DNA from 2 places in the Dietzia sp. ANT_WB102 genome. Region 2 is predicted to be linked to the other one. Evidence: riboswitches for the same ligand, from Rfam matches in the RefSeq annotation. Region 2 holds a riboswitch; the other holds the start of a gene.

Region 1 (11,514 bases), on a different contig from region 2:
CGCCGACATGGTCAAGCCGGGGGCTGCGGTACTTGACGTGGGAGTGTCGCGTCTCGACGGCAAGCTCGCCGGCGATGTCCACCCCGACGTGTGGGAGGTCGCGGGCGCAGTCTCGCCGAACCCGGGCGGCGTCGGTCCGCTCACCAGGGCATTCCTGTTGAGCAACGTGGTCGAGCGCTGCGAGCGCCTCGACTCCGGCAACTGAGGTCGCCGATGACCCACCCCGCTCCCGACCGACCGCGGAACCGGGCGACGGATGCGCGGCCCCGCCGCACCCGACCCGCCCGCCTGACATGGGCTCAGGTGCGGGCGCAATGGCCGCTCGCGCTCGTGCTGGTGGGGGTCGCGGTCGCGCTGGGATTCGTGATCCTCGAGCGGTGGCGGCGCGGCGCGTTCCTACTGGGTGTGGTGGCGCTGGCCGCGGCGGTCCTTCGGGCGGTGGTGCCGGATGAGCGGGCGCGACTCCTCGGGGTCCGTGGCAGGGGTTTCGACGTGGCCTTCTACGCGGGGCTCGGCGTCGTCATCCTGTGGCTGGCCACGTCAATCGACTCGCTCGGCACCGGGTGAGGGAGCCTGATCACCGGAGCCGCATTGGCACCCCGTCACGAATGTGGTCCCTGATCTCGTCGGAGGCGACGAGATACCCCATCACCGTCAGTGCGACCAGAGACAGCACTGTGCCGACGACAGAAACGAAGGTGACGGGGTCGATCACGATTCGCGCCAATGAACTGAGCGCCAGCAAGGTCACGGCCGACCCGATCACCAGGCGTGCGCCGCGGTGGGCGCGCCACAGCAGCGCGGCCCCCACGACGAGCAGAAGACCCAGCGCAAACGATGAGGCGGCGGTCGCGGCGGCCACGCCGAAGCCCGCCGTGTCGTGACCACCGGTCGCGGTGGCGGTGAGCCCCAGCAGGCTGGCGAATCCGATCGCCATCCCGATGACGCCGAAGCCCGTTGTGAGCCCGGCCAGGACCATCACGGCCGGGCGTGGGGTGCGGTCGTGGTCGGTCACGCGTGTCCCCGTGCTCTCTCGGAGGTTCCCTGTTCGGCGAGCTCGAGAGTGCGCTCGAGCATCGGTCCCACCACGTGGTCTTCAGTGAGGAAGCCGTCGTGGCCGGAGGGGCTGTCGATGACGACGAGCGGGTCCGCGCCGGGAAGCAGTTCCGCCAACTCCTCCTGCTGACGTAGCGGATACAGGCGGTCGCTGGTGACGCCACCAATCACGCACGGGACCGGACAGGAGCGCAATGCCTCCTCGACGCCACCACGGTCCAGGCCGACGTCGTGGCGGTTAAGAGCATCGGTGAGCAGCACGTACGTGCATGCGTCGAAGCGGGAGACGAGCTTGCCCGCCTGGTGATCGAGGTAGGACTGCACGGCGAAGCGACCCGACATGGACAGGTCCTCCCCCCGAGGGTCCTCTCCGGGCTGAGGTCGGTTGGCGAAGCGCTCGTCGAGTTCCACCTCGCCGCGGTAGGACAGGTGCGCGATACGCCGGGCGATGCCCAGGCCGGTTACCGGCGTGCGGCCCGTGCCGTGGTAGCCACCCTGCTGCCAGTGCGGATCCGAGGTCACGGCCATGATCTGGGCGGTCTGGATACCTATCTGATCGGCGGAGGCGCGGGCGCCGACGGCCAGCACGCACGCCGCACCGAGGCGGTCTGGGTGGGTGACCATCCATTCCAAGGTTCTGGCCCCGCCCATCGATCCGCCGATCACGGCGGCCCAGCGGTCGATGCCCAGCAGGTCCGCCAGGATGCGCTCGGACTCGACCATGTCGCGCACCGAGACGGCGGGGAACCGGGCCCCCCAGTAGTGGCCGTCGGGATGAAGCGAGCTCGGGCCGGTGGATCCGCGGCAGCCCCCCAGGACGTTCACCGCCAACACGCAGTAGTGGTCGGTGTCCAGGGGGAGCCCGGGCCCGACGAGCCCGTTCCACCATCCCGGTGTGGGGTGCAGGGAATCGACCGGTCCCACGACGTGGGAGTCACCGGTGAGCGCGTGCTCGACCAGGACGACGTTGGACCGGTCGGCGTCGATCCGTCCCCACCGTTGAACTGCGAGCGTCACCCCCGGGATGACGACACCGGTGACCAGGGTGATGTCGCCGATGGCGACATGGCCGAGGGTGCCGTCACCCGGGGGCAACAGTGCGAGCGGATCAGAGGAGCGGACCATGGGAACGGGTCAGGAGATCGCGGCGAATCCGAGCTCGAGGTCGCCGATGATGTCGTCGACGGACTCAATGCCCACCGACAGGCGGATGCTCGAGGCGGACACACCGGCTTTCGCGTTGGACTCCGGGGTGCCCTGCGAGTGGGTGGTGGTGGCCGGGTGGCTCACCAGCGACCGCACGTCGCCGATGTTGACCAGGCACGAGTGCAGCTTGAGTGCGTCGATGAACGCCCAGGCCCGCTTCTTGAGATCCTCGTCGGACGAGCCCTCGGGAGCGCTCAGTTCAAAGGTGACGATCGCGCCCGCGCCCTTGGGGGAAATCTTCTTCTGGTTCTCGTGCCACGGCGAGGAAGGCAAGCCGGCGTAGTTGACGGTGGCCACCTCATCGCGTGACTCGAGCCACTCGGCGATCCGCTGGGCGTTGGCCACGTGCCGCTCGACCCGCAAGCTCAGCGTGTCGATGCCCTGGGCGATGGCCCACGCGTTGAACGGGCTCAGTGCGGCGCCGGTGTCACGCAGCAGGGTGACGCGGGACTTGAGGGCCAGCGCCGGTGCGCCCAGGTCGGCGTAGACGACGCCGTGGTAGGCGGGGTCCGGGGTGGTGAAGGACGGGTAGAGGTCCTCGCCGTCGCGCTGTGCGCGCCAGTCGAAGGACCCGCCGTCGACCAGGACGCCGGCAAGAGACGAGCCGTGACCGCCGAGGTACTTGGTGGCGGAGATGACGACGACGTCGGCGCCGAGCTCCAGCGGACGGACCAGGTACGGCGTGGCGGTGGTGTTGTCCACGATGAGTGGCGCCTGGTTCCGGTGGGCGACTTCGGCGATTGCCGGGATGTCCAGGACGTCGTTGAGCGGATTGGAGATCGTCTCGGCATAGAACGCGCGGGTGTTCGGACGGACGGCGGCCTGCCACGACTCCGGATCGTCCGGGTTCTCGACGAAGGTGGTCTCGATGCCGTACTTGGGCAGCGTGTGACGCAGCAGGGCATCGGTGCCGCCGTATAGACGGGGGGAGGCCACGACGTGCCCACCGGCCTGGAGAATGGACTGGATCGCGGCGGTCTCGGCGGCCTGGCCCGACGCGAACATCGTCGCGGCCACGCCGCCCTCGAGGGAGGCGATACGCGCTTCGACCGCGGCGACGGTGGGGTTGGTGATACGCGTGTAGATGGGGCCCATCTCGGACAGGGCGAAGCGGTTCGCGGCCTGTTCGGCATCGGCGAACACGTACGAAGTGGTCTGGTAGATCGGCAGATTCCGAGCGCCGGTGTCGGAGTCGACCGGCTGTCCTGCATGAATCTGACGGGTCTCGAAGGCCCAGTCCGGATTGCTGTTGTCGTAGGTCATAGGGGCGGAGCCCCTCCTCTCGTCAGAAGGGTCCGCCCGCTTTTCGACAGCGGACCCGCGCTTGCCACTCACCCGGTCGGGCGGTGGCCAGGTCGTCTCCCGGGGCACCCCACCGCGGTGGAGGGTTGCCGTCCAGCGAGCCGGGGCTTGTCGCTGGCACTCATGACCTGTGGGTCAGGCTAGCCTAAGACGCTCCGCCGCTGCAACGAGGGGTTTCTCGCGCACCGCGCACCCCGGGCCCGGTCGTGCCAGTAGGGTGAGACCCGCATCACGATGTGACGCGATCTGACTGGTGCGGGGACGCGGCAAATCCTCCGCTTTACGAAGACTGGGCGGGGGAAGAGGGACTTATGTCGAAGATCAAGGTCGAGGGTTCCATCGTTGAACTCGACGGTGACGAGATGACCCGCATCCTCTGGAAGTTCATCAAGGACGAACTGATCCATCCCTACTTGGACGTGGACCTCGAATATTACGACCTCGGCATCTCCAGTCGCGATGCCACCGATGACCAGATCACCGTCGACGCGGCCAACGCCATCAAGAAGCACGGCGTGGGTGTCAAATGCGCCACCATCACTCCGGACGAGGCCCGCGTCGAGGAGTTCGGTCTCAAGCGGATGTACACCTCCCCGAACGGCACCATCCGCAACATCCTCGGAGGGACGATCTTCCGCGCCCCGATCATCATCTCCAACGTCCCGCGCCTGGTGCCGGGCTGGACCAAGCCGATTATCGTCGGTCGGCACGCTTTCGGCGACCAGTACCGCGCCGCCGACTTCGTGGCCCCCGGCGCAGGCAAGGTCACCATCACCTACACCCCGGCCGACGGGTCAGAGCCGATCGAGCACGAGATAGTCACCCTGCCCGAGGAGGGTGGTGTGGTGATGGGGATGTACAACTTCACCACGTCCATCCAGGACTTCGCGCGAGCCTCGTTCAATTACGGGCTACAGCACGACTACCCGGTGTATCTGTCCACCAAGAACACCATCCTCACGGCCTACGACGGCGCATTCAAGGACATCTTCCAGGACGTCTTCGACCGTGAGTTCAAGGCCGAATTCGACGAGGCCGGACTGACCTACGAGCACCGGCTGATCGACGACATGGTGGCCTCCGCCCTTAAATGGGAGGGCGGGTACGTCTGGGCCTGCAAGAACTACGACGGCGATGTCCAGTCCGACACAGTGGCCCAGGGCTTCGGTTCCCTCGGCCTCATGACCTCCGTCCTGCTCACCCCGGACGGGAAGACATGCGAGGCCGAAGCCGCCCACGGCACCGTCACGCGCCACTTCCGCCAGCATCAGGAGGGCAAGCCGACCTCCACCAACCCGATCGCCTCGATCTTCGCGTGGACTCGCGGCATCGAGCACCGCGGCAAGCTCGACAACACCCCCCAGGTCATCGAGTTCGCGCATCAACTCGAGGACGTCGTCATCAAGACCGTCGAGGAGGGAAAGATGACCAAGGACCTCGCGCTGTTGATCGGCGAGGACCAGGATTACCTCACGACCGAGGAATTCCTCGCTGCCCTGGACGAGAACCTCAAGCGGACGCGCGCCTGACCCCCAGCCGGATCGAGCGCGCGGGCGCCTGCCCCGACCCGCCGAGCGGCGACCGGCGAGCGGCGACCGGCGAGCGGCGAGCGGCGACCGCAGTCGCTTGACGTGGGATATCGTCCCCGAGCAATGGCCCGTGTCACATCAGGGGCTGTCCTCCAACGTCCCACGATCCCCAGGAGCCCCAGGTGGACCAGAGTCCTCTGATCGACATCGGCCTGCCCGTCGCGCTGGCGATCATCATGGTGGGCATCGGGCTGAGCCTGACCAAGGAAGACTTCGCGGTCCAGGCGAGATCTCCCCGGGCGAGTGTCGTCGGCCTCGTCGGCCAGTTGGTGCTGGTACCGCTCGTGGGCGTCGGCGTGGCGGTGGCGTTCGACCTCGCCCCATTACTGGCTCTCGGCGTGGTACTTGTGGCAGCCTCGCCCGGCGGCGCGACGTCGAACCTCATCACCTATCTGGCCCGCGGCAACGTCGCGCTGTCGATCATCCTCACCGCCATCGCCTCGGTGGCGGTGATCTTCACTCTGCCGCTGTGGTTCGACCTCGGGGCCCGCATCATCCCCGGTGCCGACGCCTTTGAGGTGTCGGTGCCTCTCGCTCAGACCTTCGGGCTCCTGCTCGGCGTCATCCTGATCCCCGTCGTCGTCGGCATGGTCCTGCGAGCCCGGAAGCCGGCGCTATCCGACCGCATCGAGCGGTTCGTCGGCGTCGTGGGTCTCGTTGTGCTGGTTCTCCTGATCATCGGCGTCGCGCTCGGGGAGCGGGACCGCATCGTCGACCTCATCGTGTCCGTGGGCCCGGCGGTTGTCGCCCTCAACGTGGCCGTGATCGTGGTCGGCGGCCTGTTGGCCTGGATCTGCAGGCTTGGCCGCGCGGAGCAGATCGCCATCGCAGCGGAGTTCGGCGTCAAGAACACCACGCTCTCGCTCCTCATCGCGTTCACCGTCATCGGCAGTGAAGAGGTCGGTCTCGCGGCCGCCGTGTACAGCATCGTCATGTACATCACTACGTTCGCGCTGGTCTACGGTGGCCGACGTCTGATGCGCACTGCCCCCGGCGCGGGCTGATCGCCACCTGGCCGCTCGGCTCGGCGTAACCTGCTGCGGTGTCCCAGCCCCCCGCCAATGCGGCCACCAGTGCCACGGCCCGGCAGTCGACCGCTCGCGTCCGCCTCGCGATCCTCGCGTTGTCGCTCGGCGGGTTCGGCATCGGCGTCACCGAGTTCGCGGCAATGGGTCTGCTGCGGCTGATCGCTGACGGCTTCGACATCACCGAACCACAGGCCGGCCACATCATCTCGGCCTACGCCCTGGGCGTGGTGGTGGGCGCTCCGCTGCTGACCGTGTGGACCTCCCGCTGGCGACGACGCACCCTGCTCGTGATCCTCATGGTGCTGTTCACGATCGGCAACACAGCGGCAGCTTTCGCCCCCACGGTCGAAGCGCTGATCGTTGCGCGCTTCATCGCCGGCATCCCACACGGGGCCTATTTCGGAGTCGCGTCGCTGGTGGCGGCCTCCCTCGCCGGACCCGGCAGACAGGCGCGTGCGGTGGCCCAGGTGCTGCTCGGTCTGTCGGTGGCCAACGTGATCGGCGTGCCGGTGGCCACCTGGCTCGGCGAGTCATTGGGCTGGCCGTCGGCGTTCCTCGCTGTCGGAGTGATCGGCGCAGCGACCGTGGTGGCGATCCTCGTCGTCGTCCCCGAACCTACCGGCGGCGTGGTGGTCAGGGCGCGCGAGGAGCTGGCCGCGCTCGCCCGGCCTCAGGTCCTCGCCACACTGGCCGTGGCCGCGATCGGGTTCGGCGGGATGTTCGCCGTCTACACCTACATCCAGTGGACGATGGTCGACGTTGCCGGGATCGACCGCTCCTGGATGCCCGGGGTGCTCGCCGTCTACGGGCTCGGGATGGTCGTGGGCAACGTGGTGGGCGGCATCGTCGCCGACCGGGATCTCGACCGCGGCCTGGTAATCATCACGACCGTGATGACCGCGATCCTGGCCCTGTTCGCCATCGCCGCGCACCACCCAGTCTCCGCCGTGATTGGGCTGTTCCTCGTCGGTGCCACCGGGTCTGCGCTCGTGCCCGGGCTGCAATCTCGTCTCATGCGCCACGCCGGTCGCGGGCAGACTCTGGCCGCCGCGCTCAATCACTCGGCACTCAACGCCGCCAACGCGCTCGGGGCGTGGATCGGGGGAGTGGTGATCGCGCTCGGGTTCGGCTACACCTCGCCGGCGCTGGCAGGGGCGACGCTGGCGCTTGTGGGTCTCGCGGTGCTGGTCCCGGCGGTGTTGGCTGCGCGGCGGGGGAAGGCCGCACCGCAGGCGAATTAGGACGAAGTCCGCCGCGAGTTCACACGCGGTCGAGGATCATGCGCGCAGTCGCGAGGTGCCCGGCGTGGGTGGGGTGCAGCGGAACTGCGCCGGCGTCGACCCCGAGAAACGAGGTCCACCGGTCGGGGTCGCAGGCACTGTGGCCCGGCGGCGTGCGGTCGGCGACGATTTCCACGCCTTCCGCACGGGCCACGTCGCGCAGCATCGCGTTAAGTCGATCGATGTGTCGGCGCCCGAAGTTCTGGTTGGCGGCGCTGTAGGGCGCGATGTCCACGCAGGGGACGAGGTGGAACGGCTGGAGGTATCCGACGAGCATGATCCGAGCGCGCGGGGCCCGGGCACGGATATCGCGGAGGAGTTGGCGCAGCCCGGGCGCCACCTTCGGAACCTTAGCCGCCCATTCACCCTCGAGGTGGCTGCAGTCGGCGCTGAGGACGCACAGTTCAGCTAGTCGCAGCACGTCGGTGTCGTTCCCGCCAACCTGCAGTGAAACGAGGTCGACACCGGGGTGCAGCGCGTTGATCTGGGGCGGACCGTACTCGGCGCGGCTGGTGTAGGTCAGCGGCACCTTGAGCCCACGGCAGGAGACATCGGTGACAGTCCAGTTGGTCGCCTCGCGTATCCGGCTCGGGTAGTTGTCAGCGGAGCGGAAGCAGGTGTCGCCGCCGAACGAGCCGAACGTCATGGGGTCCATCCCGACGATCGACCCGGTCGAGGTGAACGAGTCGCCCATCGCCACGTACGTGAGCGGCTCGGCGAGACGGCCTGTCGGAGGCACCGGCGGAAATGAGGAGTCTGCCGAGGGCGTGGAGCCGGCGACGCTGGCGACCGACCCGTCCAGCGACCGGGCTCGCGCGGCAGGGGCGGCCACCAACCCCGTCGCGATGAGCGCGAGCACTGCGCAATAGGCAAGAAGAGAAACAGCGACCCTATCCACCCAGTTCATGATCGAAGTGAAGCATCCATAGGCTCGGTCGTCCATCAATCCGCGCCTCATTCGATCCGCGCCTCATCCGGTCGGGTAGAACCGGCCGGACAGGTCAGGTGGGAACTCCGGGCTTCCGTCTATCGAGATCGCACCGGAGGCCCCTGGTCCGAGTCTCCGTTGCTTGTGACGGTCCACGCGAGAGCGTCGACGGGACTGAGCCGTCCGACCGCTTGCGCATACGCTACGAGAATCCCGAGTGCCGTGGCGGTGGCCTCGTCCCAGCCTGCGCCGATCCCGGCGCCGGGTGGTTCTGTGGCTCGGAGGGGTACTCGTGAACGCGGCGGCGGGGCGGTCGCGGCGAGACTGCTCGCGGTGCGGCCGTGGTGAGCTGACCGGCAGGTTTGCCCGGATGGTGCCCGAGGGCATGCCCTGACTGCTACCAATAAGCCATGCGCTCTGTGATCGCCCCACTCGCGGCACTGCTTGTCATGACCGGATGCTCGAGCGAACCCGCGCTGTCCCTCGATCAACAGCAACAAGCGTGGGAACAGACAATGCGTGACGACGCGTGCGAATCAATCCAGACGCTGACCCCCGGCATCCTGGAGCGCGCGTGGGCTATGGACGCGATGGCCGAGGGCACGGGCACCAGCGAGGACATTCGTGTCAGCATTGATGCGGCACGCCGGGGCGAGCCGTACAACTGCCGCGATCAGATTTTCAAGCGGTTCTATGAGGAGCAGTTGGTATCACGGTTTAACGAGTCACCGAAGGGCGAAGCGGGGTAGACAACGAAACCCGCTCCCTGAGACACAAAGGGTGTATTCGGGCAGATGCCTGGACCTGTTCGGGATCAGCCGGATGGTGGCGGTGACAGCATGAGTGGGGGTCGATGTCTCATCGAGGTCCTGAGAGTCAGTCATGGCGCCAATAGATCACCGCGTTACGACAGTGCAGTTGCCTTCTTCTTCGCCTGATGACCGATTTGCGCTCGTCATCCTCGAACGATCGCTGCGGCTACCCTGGGCGGCGTGACTCTCACCGTTTCCACCGTCAACGTCAACGGGATCCGCGCCGCCGTCAAGCAGCGTTCGGAGACCAACCTCGGGTTCCTGCCCTGGCTGGAGGCCAGCGGCGCGGACGTCGTAGCGCTACAGGAGGTGCGCGCCGACGAGGACCAGACGCGGAAGGCCCTGGAGCCCGCTCTCGAGGCGGGGTGGCATCTGGTGGGGGCGCCATCCGAGCTCAAGGGCCGGGCCGGGGTCGCGCTGCTGTCCCGCGCCGAGCCGGCCGACGTTCGTGTCGGCTATGACGAGCCGGAGTTCGCCGAGTCCGGCCGCTACATCGAGGCCACTTACCCGGGCGCGAAGGACGGGGAGACCGTCACCGTGGCCAGCCTCTACCTGCCGTCGGGTTCGGCGAACACGCCCAAGCAGGACGAGAAGGACCGGTTCTTGACGACCTTCCGCGAGTTCCTCGCCGAGCGGGCCGAGCATCTGCGCGGCCGCGGCAGTCACGAAATGGTCATCTGCGGCGACTGGAACATCGCTCATCGCGAAGAGGACCTGAAGAACCACAAGGGCAACCACAAGAGTTCCGGCTTCCTGCCGCACGAGCGTGAGTGGATGACCGACGTGTTCGCTGACGGCAGCGGCTGGACCGACATCGTGCGTCACCGTCGGCCCGACGAGATCGGCCCGTACTCGTGGTGGAGCCAGCGCGGCAAGGCGTTCGACAACGACGCGGGCTGGCGCATCGACTATCACGTGGTCACCGACGGCCTGGTTGACCGCGCGGTGAGCGACTGGGTGGACCGCGCGAGCGCCTACGACATGCGGTGGTCCGACCACGCGCCGGTGACCGTAGTCTACGAGTAGCGACGACGAGGAGAACGGCCACACCGTTCGGGGCCGCAATCGCGGATGCTTCGTGGGGAACGGGTCCGTAGTGTCGGCACCATGCCGAAGTATGCAACCGCCGAACGCCCTGATCGAGCCGGGCTCGACGACTTCCTGCGCCCCCGTCACCGTGCCGTCCTCATCACGCGCCGATCGTCAGGCGGCTTGCAGTCCTCGCCGGTGACCTGCGGCGTCGACGCGGAGGGCCGTCTCGTCGTGGCCACCTACCCGCAGCGGGCGAAGGTGATCAACATCCGCCGCGACCCCGCCGTGAGCGTGTGCGTGCTCTCGGACGATTTCGACGGTCCGTACGTCCACTTGGACGGCACCGCCGAGATCGTCGACCTGCCAGAGGCCGTGGAGCCGCTCGTTGAGTACTTCCGCAGCGTCGCCGGTGAGCACGACGATTGGGATGAGTACCGGGCGGCGATGGTGCGCCAGGGCAAATGCCTCATCCGCGTGACTATCGAAGACTGGGGACCGGTCGCCACGGGTGGGTTCCCACCCGAATTCAGCTAGCCGTGTGATCGTGTTGCTGTGTTCCGGTGATGCGCTGATACCAGCTGAGCAAGTGAGACGACTGGCTTTCCGAATTGTTATGCGGCTGATTTGTCATCCTTTCCGCATCGCGGTGCAGTCTCGTTGCCACCGCTCGACGAAGCGATATGGCGCTGAGCCATCTGACGCGGGCGGCAGGTTCGCTGAAAAGAATTAACGGCACTATGGCTGAAAAGACGCCGATACAGCCGACAGCTACTTGGAGACGCGGAGACTGGGAGTCTAGAGATGCCAATGTTAGCGAGATGAACCAGACTCCAGCTGTGAGGAAAATAAGAAACGAATTTACCAGGCTGCCACGTCGCAGTTCGACCTGTCCAAAGTAAGTTGCGGACAGGGACAGTGCCAAAGTTATGGTAGTTAGAGCGCCCAGTCCGAGCGTTGAATGCCACGGCGAGGAGCCGAAAAGCAATCCGGCAAACCATATTGAAGCCCCCGCGGTAACGCACATCCCGGCTAGTAGAGACATTGTAAATCCTGGAGTAGCTCGAGTTGGTGTGGAAAAGGCGGGTAAGACCTGCTGGGCAGCTTGTCGACGCTGCTCCTCTTTAGCCTTACTGGCAAAAGTTGCACGGGCTCGATAGTGTTCGGGTCCAAGATAGAGAAGCTCAGTGGTTAACGAGCACATCAAGCATATGAACCCCGCCGATACGAGGCAAAGTGCGGTAATAGGAATATTAATTCCGTGGGGTGTGGATGAAAAAATCG
Region 2 (11,514 bases):
TCCGGGAGTCGCCTGGCTCGGAGAAGGTCGCAATGACCGCACCGGTGGTCCAGACCGAGGCCGACGGCGGCGAGCACGTCGTCGCCTTTGTCCTGCCGGCCTCCATGTCCGCCGCGACCGCGCCGGTGCCCGCCGATCCTCGGGTGCGGGTCAGGCAGGTGCCGGGCCGTGTCGCGGCAGCGGTGCGCTACTCAGGACGGTGGAGCGAGTCGGTCTATCGACGTCACCTGGCCGACCTCGAGGCCGGTATCGCCCGGGCCGGGCTGGTCGCCACGGGGCCGCCCAGGTACGCCCGGTTCGACCCGCCCTTCAAGCCGTGGTTCCTGCGGCGCAACGAGGTCGTGCAGGACGTGGTGTGGCCGGGCGAGAACTGAGTCGCGTCATGCCTGAGGGCAGGCTCGTGGATGGAGCCTGTGCCAAGCCGCCCGCGATGGCACACGCTGCAGCGGAATGGGGTTCACGACCGCAAGTTAACAGTCATACTTGGCGAGAGGTTGGCTACAGGTATCTGAGCGAGGGGGCCGTAATCATGGGATCTCGAACGAGGAAAGCATTGGCCGGAGTCGGTGCAATCGTCGCGTTGACGGCAGGGGCGACCCCCGCGGCGTCGGCGGCAGAGGTATTCATCGGGCCTTTCGCTGTCCAGGTACCGGACCTCGCGCCTGTCCCTGTGCCTGTGCCGGCAGGGTCAGAAGCCGCGCCGCTACCGGCCCTCCCGTACCCGCTTGAGTGGTCGTATCCCGCGCCTCCGCCCCCGCCTGTCCCGAAGTACGTCGCCTCCAACTGGATCATCATGTACACCGCGTGCCCGGCTCCAGGGGAGTGGGCGTACACCGAGAATGGGACCCGTGCGTGGTGTGCGCAGCGTTTGCAGACGGACGCCTTCCACTGGGCGCCCAGTCAAGACCCGTTCCGACACCCGGAAGCGACCGACCGGAGCCGGATGACTCGAGTGGAGAACTCTCTCGGCGGCAAGCGGTGCGAGACCATCGGGGCTAGAGCCATCAACCCGTCCAACGGGCAAGAGGTCTACTGCGACAGGCAGGTGCTGGGACCGGACCCGGGCCCGATATGGCGGTTCGCCGACTACCTGAACTTCGTAACCCGATGACTTCGCTCAGCGGTGGCGATGCCCGACCCGCGAGAGGGACTTCGAGGAGTTTGCAGGCTGCTTACGGCCAACCAGACGCTCCGACCAGCCGGGCACCGAAGAAGGACAGGTAGTGATAGCGCCAACCCACCATCGGCTCCCCGCACTCTCCACATGGGGGACCGCCGGTTGTATTTCGTTCGCGCTTCTCCTCGCGAGCGGGTGTGGCAGTGGGTCGACAAGCGAGGTGCCGTCGGGCGAGAGCGCAACCAGTTCGAGTTCGTCGACGCGGACCTCCACGAGCAGGCCCTCGACCACCAAAACGATGTCGAGCACGACGTCCGCAGTGAGTACCGCCCCGACGGCGGCCAAACCGGCGACTGTCGGCCCCACGCTCGTGGAGTGCATCTACGGCGGTGGTGCGTGGACCGGGAGCGGACGGATGAGTGACGGCACATTTGGGGACCACCCGCAGTGTGCAGCTCTGCGTAATGAGCAACTGGCCCTGTACCCATACGTATGTCCGCGAACTGATCACCACGTCGCAGATCTGTCCGAGTGCTTGGCCCCAGATACGATCCCGGGAAAACCCGCACCGCCGGCGGAGCCTCCTGAGCCGACTGAGCTGGAGGACCGAGTCGATCCGTCCGAGATTCCCGAAGTCCCGGTGGAACCGGCTGCGTCGCCCGAAGCTCCGGAGGCAGGCGACACAGGCCCTTAACCGCGCGGCTGCCCCGATCCCACCGGTTCTGCCCACCCCATCCCCGCGACTGCGGGTCGGGTCGGGAGGCGGGCACCTCGTCGTCGCCCCCAAATTATGCCCACCGGGGGAGGGGCTCGCCTCCGGAGACGGGTCGAGCTACTCCGCGTCCCGGGGCATGATGAGGGCGCCCAGATCGCGGCTCATCACGGCCAGCTCCAGCTCGCGCAGCGTGCGGGCGTCACGGAGGTCCGCGCCGATCGTCGAGCCGATCGTGTCCAACCGGTAGTACTCGGTGTTGGTGTGCACCGTCGGCGCCCTGGCCGCGGCGCCCACGTTGCCGCCGTGCTCCCACAGCGCGCGACCCGTGGCTTCCCAGAAGCCTCAGGAGTCCCATGCCTTCCCATCTCTCGCTGTCCCGTCGTCGCTTCCATGCGACACCCGCACACACTGCTGGCCGAGATGTTCGAGCTGGCGCCGCAGCGGTAAACGTAACGCTGGTCACATCGTGAAGTCAGCGGTATCATCACGTGACTGCTGGCGGTAGTGCATCCGGGCGGACTTCGTCCGGGGGCGCCACAGCACCAGGCATCCCACGCGTGAACCGCCACCGCACCTGCAAAGGAAGCGCCATGGATGCCAACGCGGTATATCCCACCACCCCGTCCGAGCACTCCGACCAGCGAGCGCGTACCCGGCCGGTGAACTGGGTCCTCCTCGTCGTCGGCGTCATCCTCACCACGCTCGGGCTCGCCCTCACCGCCGGGGGAGCGGTGCTCATGGCGGCCCAGGCCGCCCAGAGCGACGGCCACTACCTCACCACCGCCCCGCAACGGTTCCAGAGCACCGGGCACGCGATCACCACCACCTCAATCCTCATCGACGCCGAACAGGCCGGAATGCCCGGCCTCGGGGACCCGGCCAGCGTGCAGATCCGCGCCACCTCCGTCGTCCCGGGCCAGCCCGTCTTCGTCGGCATTGCCGACGACTCCGACGTGTCCGCCTACCTGGACGGCGTTCCCCACGCCGTCGTCAGGGAACTGCCCTGGACCGGTAACGACACGTTCCGGTGGGCCGGTGCGCCCAACACCGACGGCAACCTGCGCGAAGTCCCCGGCACCCGGACGCCCGCGGCCCCAGCCGACCAGAACTTCTGGGCGACCTCCGCCACCGGCGAGGGCGAACAGACCGTCACCTTCGATCTGCAGGACGGCCAATGGTCGCTGGTGGTGATGAACGCCGACGCCTCCGAACCGGTGTGGGTCGACGTCGACGCCGGAGTCCGCACCGAGCTCCTCGGCGTCGCCAACCCGGGCCTGCTCATCGCCGGCATCGTCGGGCTCATCCTGGGCGTGCCACTCCTGCTGCTCGGCGCCGCCGGACTGGGCCGCGACATCGACCGCGGGCCCACACCACGCGACGGCGAGACGCCCCCCGCCGGGTCCGCGTCCGACGCGTCCGCCCAACGCCGCGCCGACTGCTGCACCGACCCGCTGAGCATCACCGGGCACCTCGATCCCGGACTGTCCCGCTGGCAGTGGCTGTTCAAATGGCTGCTCGCCATCCCGCACTACATCGTCATCGGACTGCTGTGGTTCGCGCTGACCGTCACCACCATCGCTTCGGGCCTGACCATCCTCGTCACCGGCCGCTACCCGCGCTCCCTGTTCGCCTTCAGCGTCGGGGTGCTCCGGTGGAACTGGCGGGTCGGGTTCTACGCCTACGCCGCGCTGGGCACCGACCGCTACCCGCCGTTCTCCCTCGCCGCCGGCGGCTACCCGGCCGACCTCGAGGTGGACTATCCCGAGCGGCTCTCCCGCCTGCTGGTGCTGTTCAAGTGGTGGCTGCTGGCTCTCCCGCACCTGTTCATCGTCGGGATCCTCACCGGCAGCGTCGGCGTGTTCGGCAACGGAACCATGGCCAACAACACCAACTGGGGCATACCGTTGGTTAGCCTGCTGGTGCTCATCGCGGCCGTGACACTTCTGTTCACCGCCCGCTACCCGCGCGGGCTCTTCGACCTGGTGTTGGGCCTTAACAGGTGGGTGTACCGCGTCGCGACCTACGTGCTGCTGCTGCGGGACCAATACCCACCGTTCCGGCTGGACCAGGGGGCGGAGGAACCGGTGGTGGGGGCGCCGGAGAATGGTGATCATATGCGCCCCGATGATCAGGGGCCTGTGGCACCGGGGCCGGAGTAACCAGGCTACGACCAGTCCATGGACGGTGACGGCGACGGCATCGCCTGCGAACGCGACAACCGCTGACTCGCCTTTCGTGGTGCGGCGCGCCGCTGGCTCGTTGACCTGGCCGGTTCCGCACCGCCCGGTGGATGCGGGTCGATCCGCGTCAGGAGCGGGCCTCGTCGTCGTCGGGCGGGTCGTGGTGCGCCTCGACCCGGCATGGAATCCGCCCTGCCTGAGCGTGGAGTGAGTTAATGCGGGCGAGTCGTGGCCACGGCAACATTCGGCGCGCGTCCGGGTGCAGGCAGTTCTGCGTCCGTTCGGCGCGAGGCGAGTTGCGGGATAAACAACCGTCCATTTACAGTTTGTGACGACCGCCTCATCTGGTCGTGTGTCCATCCCGATCGGCCGAGCCCCGGTTCCCCGTGTACCAGCACGGGGCGACGCCTGTCTCATCTCTGCAAGTACCTGAGGAAGTGCAATGAACAAAAGGATCATCCGCGCGTGCGCGATTATGGCGGCGTTCGGTCTAGTTGCGCCAGCGGCAGCCGCCAATGCGCAACCCGCTGCGGATACCGCAGACACCACGGTCAATCTGACCGTCAGAGCGAACTCTGCTGGCTCACTGCGTTTTTCGGTCGCTCCGGAGGCGTCCACCAGCTTGTTCGTCGATTTCGGTGGCAACGCGGCGAACAGCGCGATGTTTGCCCCGAGCATTCGAGATGACCGAGCTGGCAACCCCAGGTCCTACGCACTGCGGGCGGACATCACCGACTTCGTCACCGACGGCGGCGCAACCATCGGCAACGAAAACGTCCGGATGTGGCTCACTGCGGTTACCGGCATCAACGGGACGACCACATCAGTGGGTAGCTGGGATGAGGCTACGAACATGAGCGAGCAGGTCGTTCTGCTCAACCGCACCGGGATCACCCTCCCTGACGTCTCCACCACCTACACGCCGAACCTCCGGGTGACGCTACCGACAGTGACCGAGGGGGACACGACCGTCGTTGACGTTCAGGCCGGGGAGTACTCGGCCACTCTGACGCAGTCGTTGTACTGAACCCGGCTGAATTATTAGGACGCAGTGGCCGCTCCCTCCCAGGGGCGCGAGCGGCCACTGCGATCACTTCACGCGGAGGACGCGGCACCGCAGGACTCTGCGGGCCACGTTATTCCTGCTCAACCAAATCCGAGGGACCTGAAGATGAGTCGCGCACTGTCAGCGATCACGGCACTACTGGTGGCCGTGGTACTAGCCATCCTTGTATCCAGCGGGGTGGCGCAGGCGCAGGAGGATTCCGGCGGTTTCGGCATCCGGATCGGCGAAGTGCCGGTGAATCTTGCCGACAATCCCCGGGCCGCGACTTACATCATCGACAATGTTCCACCAGGAAAACGCTTGGAGCGCCAGATCGTCGTCTCCAGCACGATGGCCGAACGCACCACTTTCGACCTCTATGTCGGAGCCGCCCACGTCAATGACGAGGGATACCAGGCAGAGCCGCGAGGGGCCACGAATGCGCTGACCACATGGACTTCACTCGACAAGACAGAGGTCACTCTCGACCCAGGCCAGGAAGAGGTGGTGACAGTCTCAGTCGACGTCCCCGCCGACGCGCCCGAGATTGAGCAGTACGCGCTGATCTGGATGTCCACGAAGGTGGATGAGAACAACCCCGACGCCGTGCAGGCCGTCAGTCGTGTTGGCATCCGCATGTACCTGTCCGTGGGCACGGGGGACGGACCGCGACCGAGCTTCTCGATCGACTCTCTACTGCCGATCCGGCTGGGCGACGGAACAGCCGCGGTCAAAGCGGTTCTGGAGAATAGCGGTGCCAGAGCAGTCGAGGTATCCGGGACCCTCGATCTCACCGATGGGCCCGGTGGGCTTTCCGTGCCCGCCGTTGAATCCGGCGGAAAGACAATTCCCGCCGACTCCAGAGGGGAGCTGATCATCGAAGTCCCCAACAGCGGCGAGTTCCCGGCAGGCCCCTGGTCGGCCTCGGTGACGCTGGACAGCGGGTACGGCAAAGAAACCGCCGCCGCAGAGATCTCATTCCCGGACCAGGGGGAGGGGGAGCCGGTTCCTGTCAAGGGTGGGCTCTCGGCAGCGGCATGGATAGCCCTCGGGGTCGGTGCCGCGCTCCTGGTCGCGCTACTCGCACTGTGGCGGAGGCGGAGCTCCACATCGGCGGCGGACGCTGCTTAGAGGGGAGCACTCCCGCGCCGACGGCGGGACCGGCTTCCCCGCGGGGGCCGATGTCGTCTAGGGTGGCCATCACCAGCTATCCAGAGCAGTCGAGAAACCTGGTTCGACGACACTGCAGCAACCCCCCGCGCGAGCGGGTGAGGGTGCTCCCGCCAGGAACGATGGGTGAGTGAAAGTTCCGTGCTTCAAGGTGAACCGAGCATCGCGCTGGTGACGACGCGCGTGCACATCGACCTGTGCCGCGTGACCGCGGCCAGAGGGCGAATGCTCATCGGCCGGTGACCCACCGGCCCGCCGCGGACGGGTAGTCGACACGTTCCGCCCGGATCCTTCCTTGTGGCCTGCGTACCGCAGGCGCCCCACCCGCTCGACCGCGACCGATCATGTCCGGGCGCGGACTCGCCAGTGTGCGGGCGGGGATCGGATCCGCCGTCGTGTTCTTCTCCCGTCCGGGGTGGCTCCCGCCGACCGCGCACCCTCCCTGAGCGAAACGAGAGCTTCTATCATGACCATCACCGACACCACCACGACCACCGCCGCTGACCAGGCCGCCGGGCAGCACGCCCTGCGCGTGCACACCCGCGCGGCCCTCGTGACGGGCACCGCGACCCAGGTGCGCATCGACGCCCGCGAGCACGAGTTCGTGATCGACGAGCCCGCCGACCTGGGCGGGAACGACGCCGGAGCCAACCCGGTAGAACACCTGCTCGCGGCGCTCGGCTCGTGCCAGGTGATCACCTATCAGGTGTGGGCCCAGAAGTTGGGCCTCGCGCTGGACAGCGTCGAGATCGACCTGGCCGGGGACATCGACCTGCGCGGATTCTTCGGCCTGGACCCCAGCGTGCGCGCAGGCTTCCAGACGATCACCGCGACGATCCGGATCACCGGCCCGGAAGAGCAGTCGCGCTACGACGAGCTGATCGCCACAGTCGAGAAGCACTGCCCGGTCGGCGACACTCTCGTCGCCGGGGTGCCCGTGCACGTGGCAGTGGACGTCGCCGCGAGCTGACCGGCTGACCGGGCCGGCACGGCGGGTGCGGACCTCGGGCGTCCGTTACACCACCACCGCGACAGCCCCGGCGGGTCGTGCCCTCGTCGTCGTTGGCATCGTTACTCACGTCCCGTGGGGGGCGATCACAGCCCGGCCGCTGACCGCACCGTCGACGAGATTCTGGTAGACGTCCAGCGCCTGACCGAGGGGGTAGACGGAGACAGCGGGGGAGATCTTGCCGGCCCGGTACAGCTCCACCACCTCATGCAGGTCCTCGATGGTGCCCCAATAGGTAGAGGAGAAGTTGACCTCATAGGGCAGTCTAAAGGCGTTCCAGGCAAAGTCGCCGCCGGCTAGGCCCACCACCGTGAGCGAACCCTGCTGGGCTACGCTGGCGGCGGCGAGTTCGAGGGTCGTGGCGGCGCCGACGAAGTCGAACACCGCGTTGACCCCCTGACCGCCGGTGAGTTCGGTGATCGTCTCGGCGGCGCCCTTGCTGGGAATGCCGATCGCGCCGTCGGCCTCGGCGGAGGCGATCGCGTCGGGTTTGGTGTCAGTCGCGTAGACGGTGGCGCCGGTCAGGGCGCGGATGATCTGCACCCCGACCAGGCCGAGCCCGCCCAGGCCGATACACAGGGCTGTCGCCCCCGGCGCGGTCAGGTGGGGCAGTGCCCGCTTGATCGCGTGATACGGGGTGAGGCCTGCGTCGGCGAGCGGGGCGGCGGCGATGGGGTCGGCGTCACCCAGGGGAATGAGGTTGCGGGCATAGGTGGTCATGTACTCGGCCATGCCGCCGTCCCGGCCCAGCCCGGTGGCCATGTAGCCGACCGAGGCCACGTTCTGACAATACGTGTCCTGGCCCCGCGAGCAGGGCTTGCAGCGCCCGCAGCCGATCGGACCGTAGACCAGAAACGCCTCGCCCGGCGTGAAGCCGGAGACGCCGGGGCCCACCTCCTCGATCCAGCCCGAGACCTCATGTCCCAGAGTGAACGGCGGGGTGAGGAATCCCGTGGGGTCGGCGGGGAAGTCGTGGAACAGGCCCACGTCGGAATGGCAGGCGCCCGAGCCAGCTACCTTGAGCAGGACCTCGCCGGGTCCGGGGCTGGGCTTGTCCACGTCCGTGAGGACGGGAAACGTCTTGTAGCCCTCGAAGACAACTGCTCTCATGGCTGCGCTCCTAGATCCCGGGCCCGCGGAGGAGTGGCGCCCGTCACAAGTGTCCCATCGCGGTCAAGGCGACCGAAACCTCAGAGGTCAGGGCGTCAGCGCAGATCAGCGCGGCGTCGGGCGAATTCGCGCGAACCCGACGCATGTCAAAACTGTAATGTCAGTCTCCGCCCCATGCCCCTCGCTGCCCCGGTTGCTCGACCGCCTCCCACATCCTCGAGACCCAACACGCCGCGATACCGGCCACCGCGCCTGTACCCGCAGAAGATCGCCGGAACCGCATCCAGTCTGTGATCGACCTGCTGGTCCGCGCGCAGATCACGCCCTGAGAACCGTCAACCTCCCCGCAGGGCCGCTGGCCGCCAGTTCCGCACCCCATCGACACCGCCGGCCCGCAGGCAGCGTCGACCTCGTCGTCGTCGATCAATAACCGCAGGCACGCGGTTCGGGGCCCCAGTCAGGACCCGGCTCCGAGAAGATCTCCATGACCGCACCGGTGGCCCAGACCGAGGCTGACGGCGACGAGCACGGCGTCGCTTTTGTCTTGCCCGCCTCCCTGACCGCCGCGACCGCGGCGGTGCCCGCCGATTCTCGGGTGCGGGTCAGGCAGGTGCCCGACCGTGTCGCGGCAGCGGTGCGCTACTCGGGACGGTGGAGCGAGTCGGCCTTTCGAGGTCACCTGGCCGACCTCGAGGTCGGTATCGACCGGGCCGGGCTGGTCGTCACGGGGCCGCCCAGGTACGCCCGGTTCGAACCGCACTTCACTCCGTGGTTCCTGCGGCGCAACGAGGGCGTGCAGGACGTGGTGTGGCTCGACGGCGACTGACCGCGTCACGCATGGGCTGATATATCGCTCGGCGATGCCGCCCACCGTTCGCACGCGGATGGAGCCTGTGCCCGTCGTGGACGGCTGACTCCGGAGAAGTTGCGAAACAACCGTCAATCCAGCGTGTGTGACGACCGCCCTATTTGGTCGCACGTCCACGATCCGGCTGGACGACGGCACCGCCGCGATAGAAGCGATTCTGGAGAACACCGGTGCCAGAGCAGTCGAAGTATCCGGGACTCTCTATCTCGCCGAGGGGCCCGGTGGGCACTCGGTGCCCGCCGTGGAATCCGGCGGAAAGACCATTCCCCCCCGGATCCAGTGGCGAGCCGATCATCGAGGTGCCCAATAGCGGCGCGTACTCGGAGGGGCCTTGGACGGCCGAGGTGACCCTGGACAGCGGGTACGGCAAAGAGACCGCCGCATCAGAGATCTCGTTCCCGGGACGGGGGTGTCCCTATGGGGATTGTTCACGGCTTGGCCCCAGTTCGTCGCTAGCTCAAGCTGCGGCCGGCATCTGTTGTGGTGACGCGGGCTCGCGGTAAAATTTGCGGTTGGTCGGCGTGGCGTAGATGACGTTGCTTCGACGTCGTGCCAGGCACATGACGGCGGAGTTGCGCTTCTTTCCCTCGTCGCGTTTGCGCTGGTAGTAGCGGCGTGATGGTTCGTGGCAGGTACTGGTGATCCAGGCGCTGCGGTCCGCCACCTCACGGCAGGCCGCTCAACTGCGGAGATCTGGGCTACAGATGGGTACTTCTTGAAGTGCGCGCGAAAAGTACGCTGCTGGGAATCGCGACGATGTGGCCCCCAGCAGCGCTCGGACGTCCTGACTTACAGACGCTCGCCTGGCTCTGGATCCTCTAAGTAGTCGTGTATCACGCGTCCCATAGAGTAGGTGAAGGTCACATCGCCGTATAGGAGTGAAGTGACGTTCAGGGGACTCGTAGGCGCCAACCTCGCGGCAGGATGCCCATCGGGGAACGTGAACCGGATGTCATCGACCGAAGCGTCAAACAGTTTGACAGTGAACGGCAGCGGCAGCTCAATGAGTTGACTCAGGGCCGCATACCCGCCGAACGGTTCGGGAATCTGGCGGTGAGAGTAGTAGTTGAGATGGCCCCCGAGGTTGCCCACGTGAGTGTCTGTGACGTCCGCCTGGACTTCAATTACCGGGCTGCCGTCGACGCTTAGAGTCGAGGTCAACTTGTTGCCATCGCTAGTCGTGGAGCGCACTCCAGGCATGGCTGGGATCCCGGCGCCTTCCCGAGCGTACGAAATAACACGCGGCGAGCTGTTCCAGTAGTACGCAAAGTAGCGCCCCGGAATCGCCATGTTCCCGTCAGCCGCCAAGCTGTCGTGCCCCTCTATCTCGACCGTCAAGTAGGTCAGCGAGAAAGCGCCGAAGCCGCTGCTCTGATCGGGTTCGATCTCGTACATGTTCATCTGAACGGTGTTGTTGGCGTGGGGGACCAAGCCCGGCGGCAGAATATCCTCCAGGGCAGCTCGGTCGGCCTCGTAACCGACGATGACCATGCGGGCCTCACGGATGAGCTGCGGGGTTTCGGGAGCCCAAATGGTCGGGGGCATCCCGCGGTACGGAACTCTGCTCATGTCGCTATCACTTCTCCTTGCTGGAAAGGGCGTCTTCCCAAAGGCGCACAGTTTGAATGGGTTGCTCGATCATCGGATAGTGGCCTGCATCTCGAATAGCCACCAGGTTCGCGTTGGGCAATGCGGATGCCGTCTCGGCCAGGTAGTCCTTCGTCACGAACGAGTCGCTGTCGCCGTATGCGAGGGTCACGGGTCCTTGGAAGTTCGCCAACTCGGAGCCGAAAGCGGCGCTGCTCCAGTTGGCCAAGTAGGCATCCCAGACCTCTTTGTTCAGGAGTAGTTGGGACCGTGAGGCGATGTTCTGGAGCTGAGCCGGGCTCAGGTGGGGCGCTAGACCACCGAGGGTGGGCGCAGGGTCAGCATAAGCCGACTGGAACCCTGCGTAAGTGGCCTCGTCAAACGGTGTTCCGAAGGGGGATACCGGTGTCAGCGCCACGACAGCTGAGACGCGGTCGGGCTCCATCGTCGCAACGCGAAGAGCGGTTCCGCCACCCATCGAATGACCAAGAAGTGCGAACGAATCCCACCCCAGCGCGTCGGCCGCAGAGAGCGCGCCTCTGGCCATCCCGTCGATACCCTCAGCAGAGTGGCGGCCGGTTGTCTCGCCCGGCCCATAGCCCGGAAAGTCGTAGTACGCGTAGGTGAACTCATCGAGATTTGTCTCGAGCTGGGTCGCTGCCCATACCGAGCTATCCAGCGCCCACCCATGCAGGACGAGTACTCGTGCTACG

Evidence for each region. Region 2 has a riboswitch for S-adenosylmethionine ahead of FQ137_RS06350 (OsmC family protein). Riboswitches for the same ligand answer to the same signal wherever they lie in the genome.
Region 1: another riboswitch for S-adenosylmethionine. It lies ahead of FQ137_RS12080 (O-acetylhomoserine aminocarboxypropyltransferase/cysteine synthase family protein); the one in region 2 lies ahead of FQ137_RS06350 (OsmC family protein).

What each region holds. Positions count from the first base shown of each region.
Region 1 covers NZ_VOBA01000002.1:82,690-94,203, forward strand. Annotated here, with positions in the region: gene FQ137_RS12060 (bifunctional methylenetetrahydrofolate dehydrogenase/methenyltetrahydrofolate cyclohydrolase) at 1-205, shown strand, start outside; gene FQ137_RS12065 (DUF3017 domain-containing protein) at 214-567, shown strand; gene FQ137_RS12070 (hypothetical protein) at 578-1,015, opposite strand; gene FQ137_RS12075 (homoserine O-acetyltransferase) at 1,012-2,181, opposite strand; gene FQ137_RS12080 (O-acetylhomoserine aminocarboxypropyltransferase/cysteine synthase family protein) at 2,191-3,525, opposite strand; SAM riboswitch class IV at 3,578-3,693, opposite strand; gene FQ137_RS12085 (NADP-dependent isocitrate dehydrogenase) at 3,876-5,093, shown strand; gene FQ137_RS12090 (bile acid:sodium symporter family protein) at 5,276-6,157, shown strand; gene FQ137_RS12095 (MFS transporter) at 6,196-7,422, shown strand; gene FQ137_RS12100 (SGNH/GDSL hydrolase family protein) at 7,442-8,368, opposite strand; gene FQ137_RS12105 (hypothetical protein) at 8,800-9,138, shown strand; gene FQ137_RS12110 (exodeoxyribonuclease III) at 9,382-10,227, shown strand; gene FQ137_RS12115 (PPOX class F420-dependent oxidoreductase) at 10,309-10,767, shown strand; gene FQ137_RS12120 (hypothetical protein) at 10,760-11,514, opposite strand, start outside.
Region 2 covers NZ_VOBA01000001.1:1,391,510-1,403,023, forward strand. Annotated here, with positions in the region: gene FQ137_RS06315 (heme-binding protein) at 1-374, shown strand, start outside; gene FQ137_RS15350 (hypothetical protein) at 944-1,111, shown strand; gene FQ137_RS06320 (hypothetical protein) at 1,118-1,498, opposite strand; gene FQ137_RS06325 (helix-turn-helix domain-containing protein) at 1,950-2,147, opposite strand; gene FQ137_RS06330 (DUF4389 domain-containing protein) at 2,423-3,991, shown strand; partial or broken gene FQ137_RS15695 (excalibur calcium-binding domain-containing protein) at 3,992-4,057, shown strand; gene FQ137_RS06340 (hypothetical protein) at 4,455-5,039, shown strand; gene FQ137_RS06345 (hypothetical protein) at 5,184-6,188, shown strand; SAM riboswitch class I at 6,262-6,356, shown strand; gene FQ137_RS06350 (OsmC family protein) at 6,694-7,197, shown strand; gene FQ137_RS06355 (alcohol dehydrogenase catalytic domain-containing protein) at 7,303-8,346, opposite strand; gene FQ137_RS06360 (heme-binding protein) at 8,825-9,172, shown strand; gene FQ137_RS06365 (hypothetical protein) at 9,300-9,524, shown strand; partial or broken gene FQ137_RS06370 (IS110 family transposase) at 9,672-9,866, opposite strand; gene FQ137_RS06375 (acetoacetate decarboxylase family protein) at 10,004-10,783, opposite strand; gene FQ137_RS06380 (alpha/beta fold hydrolase) at 10,791-11,514, opposite strand, start outside.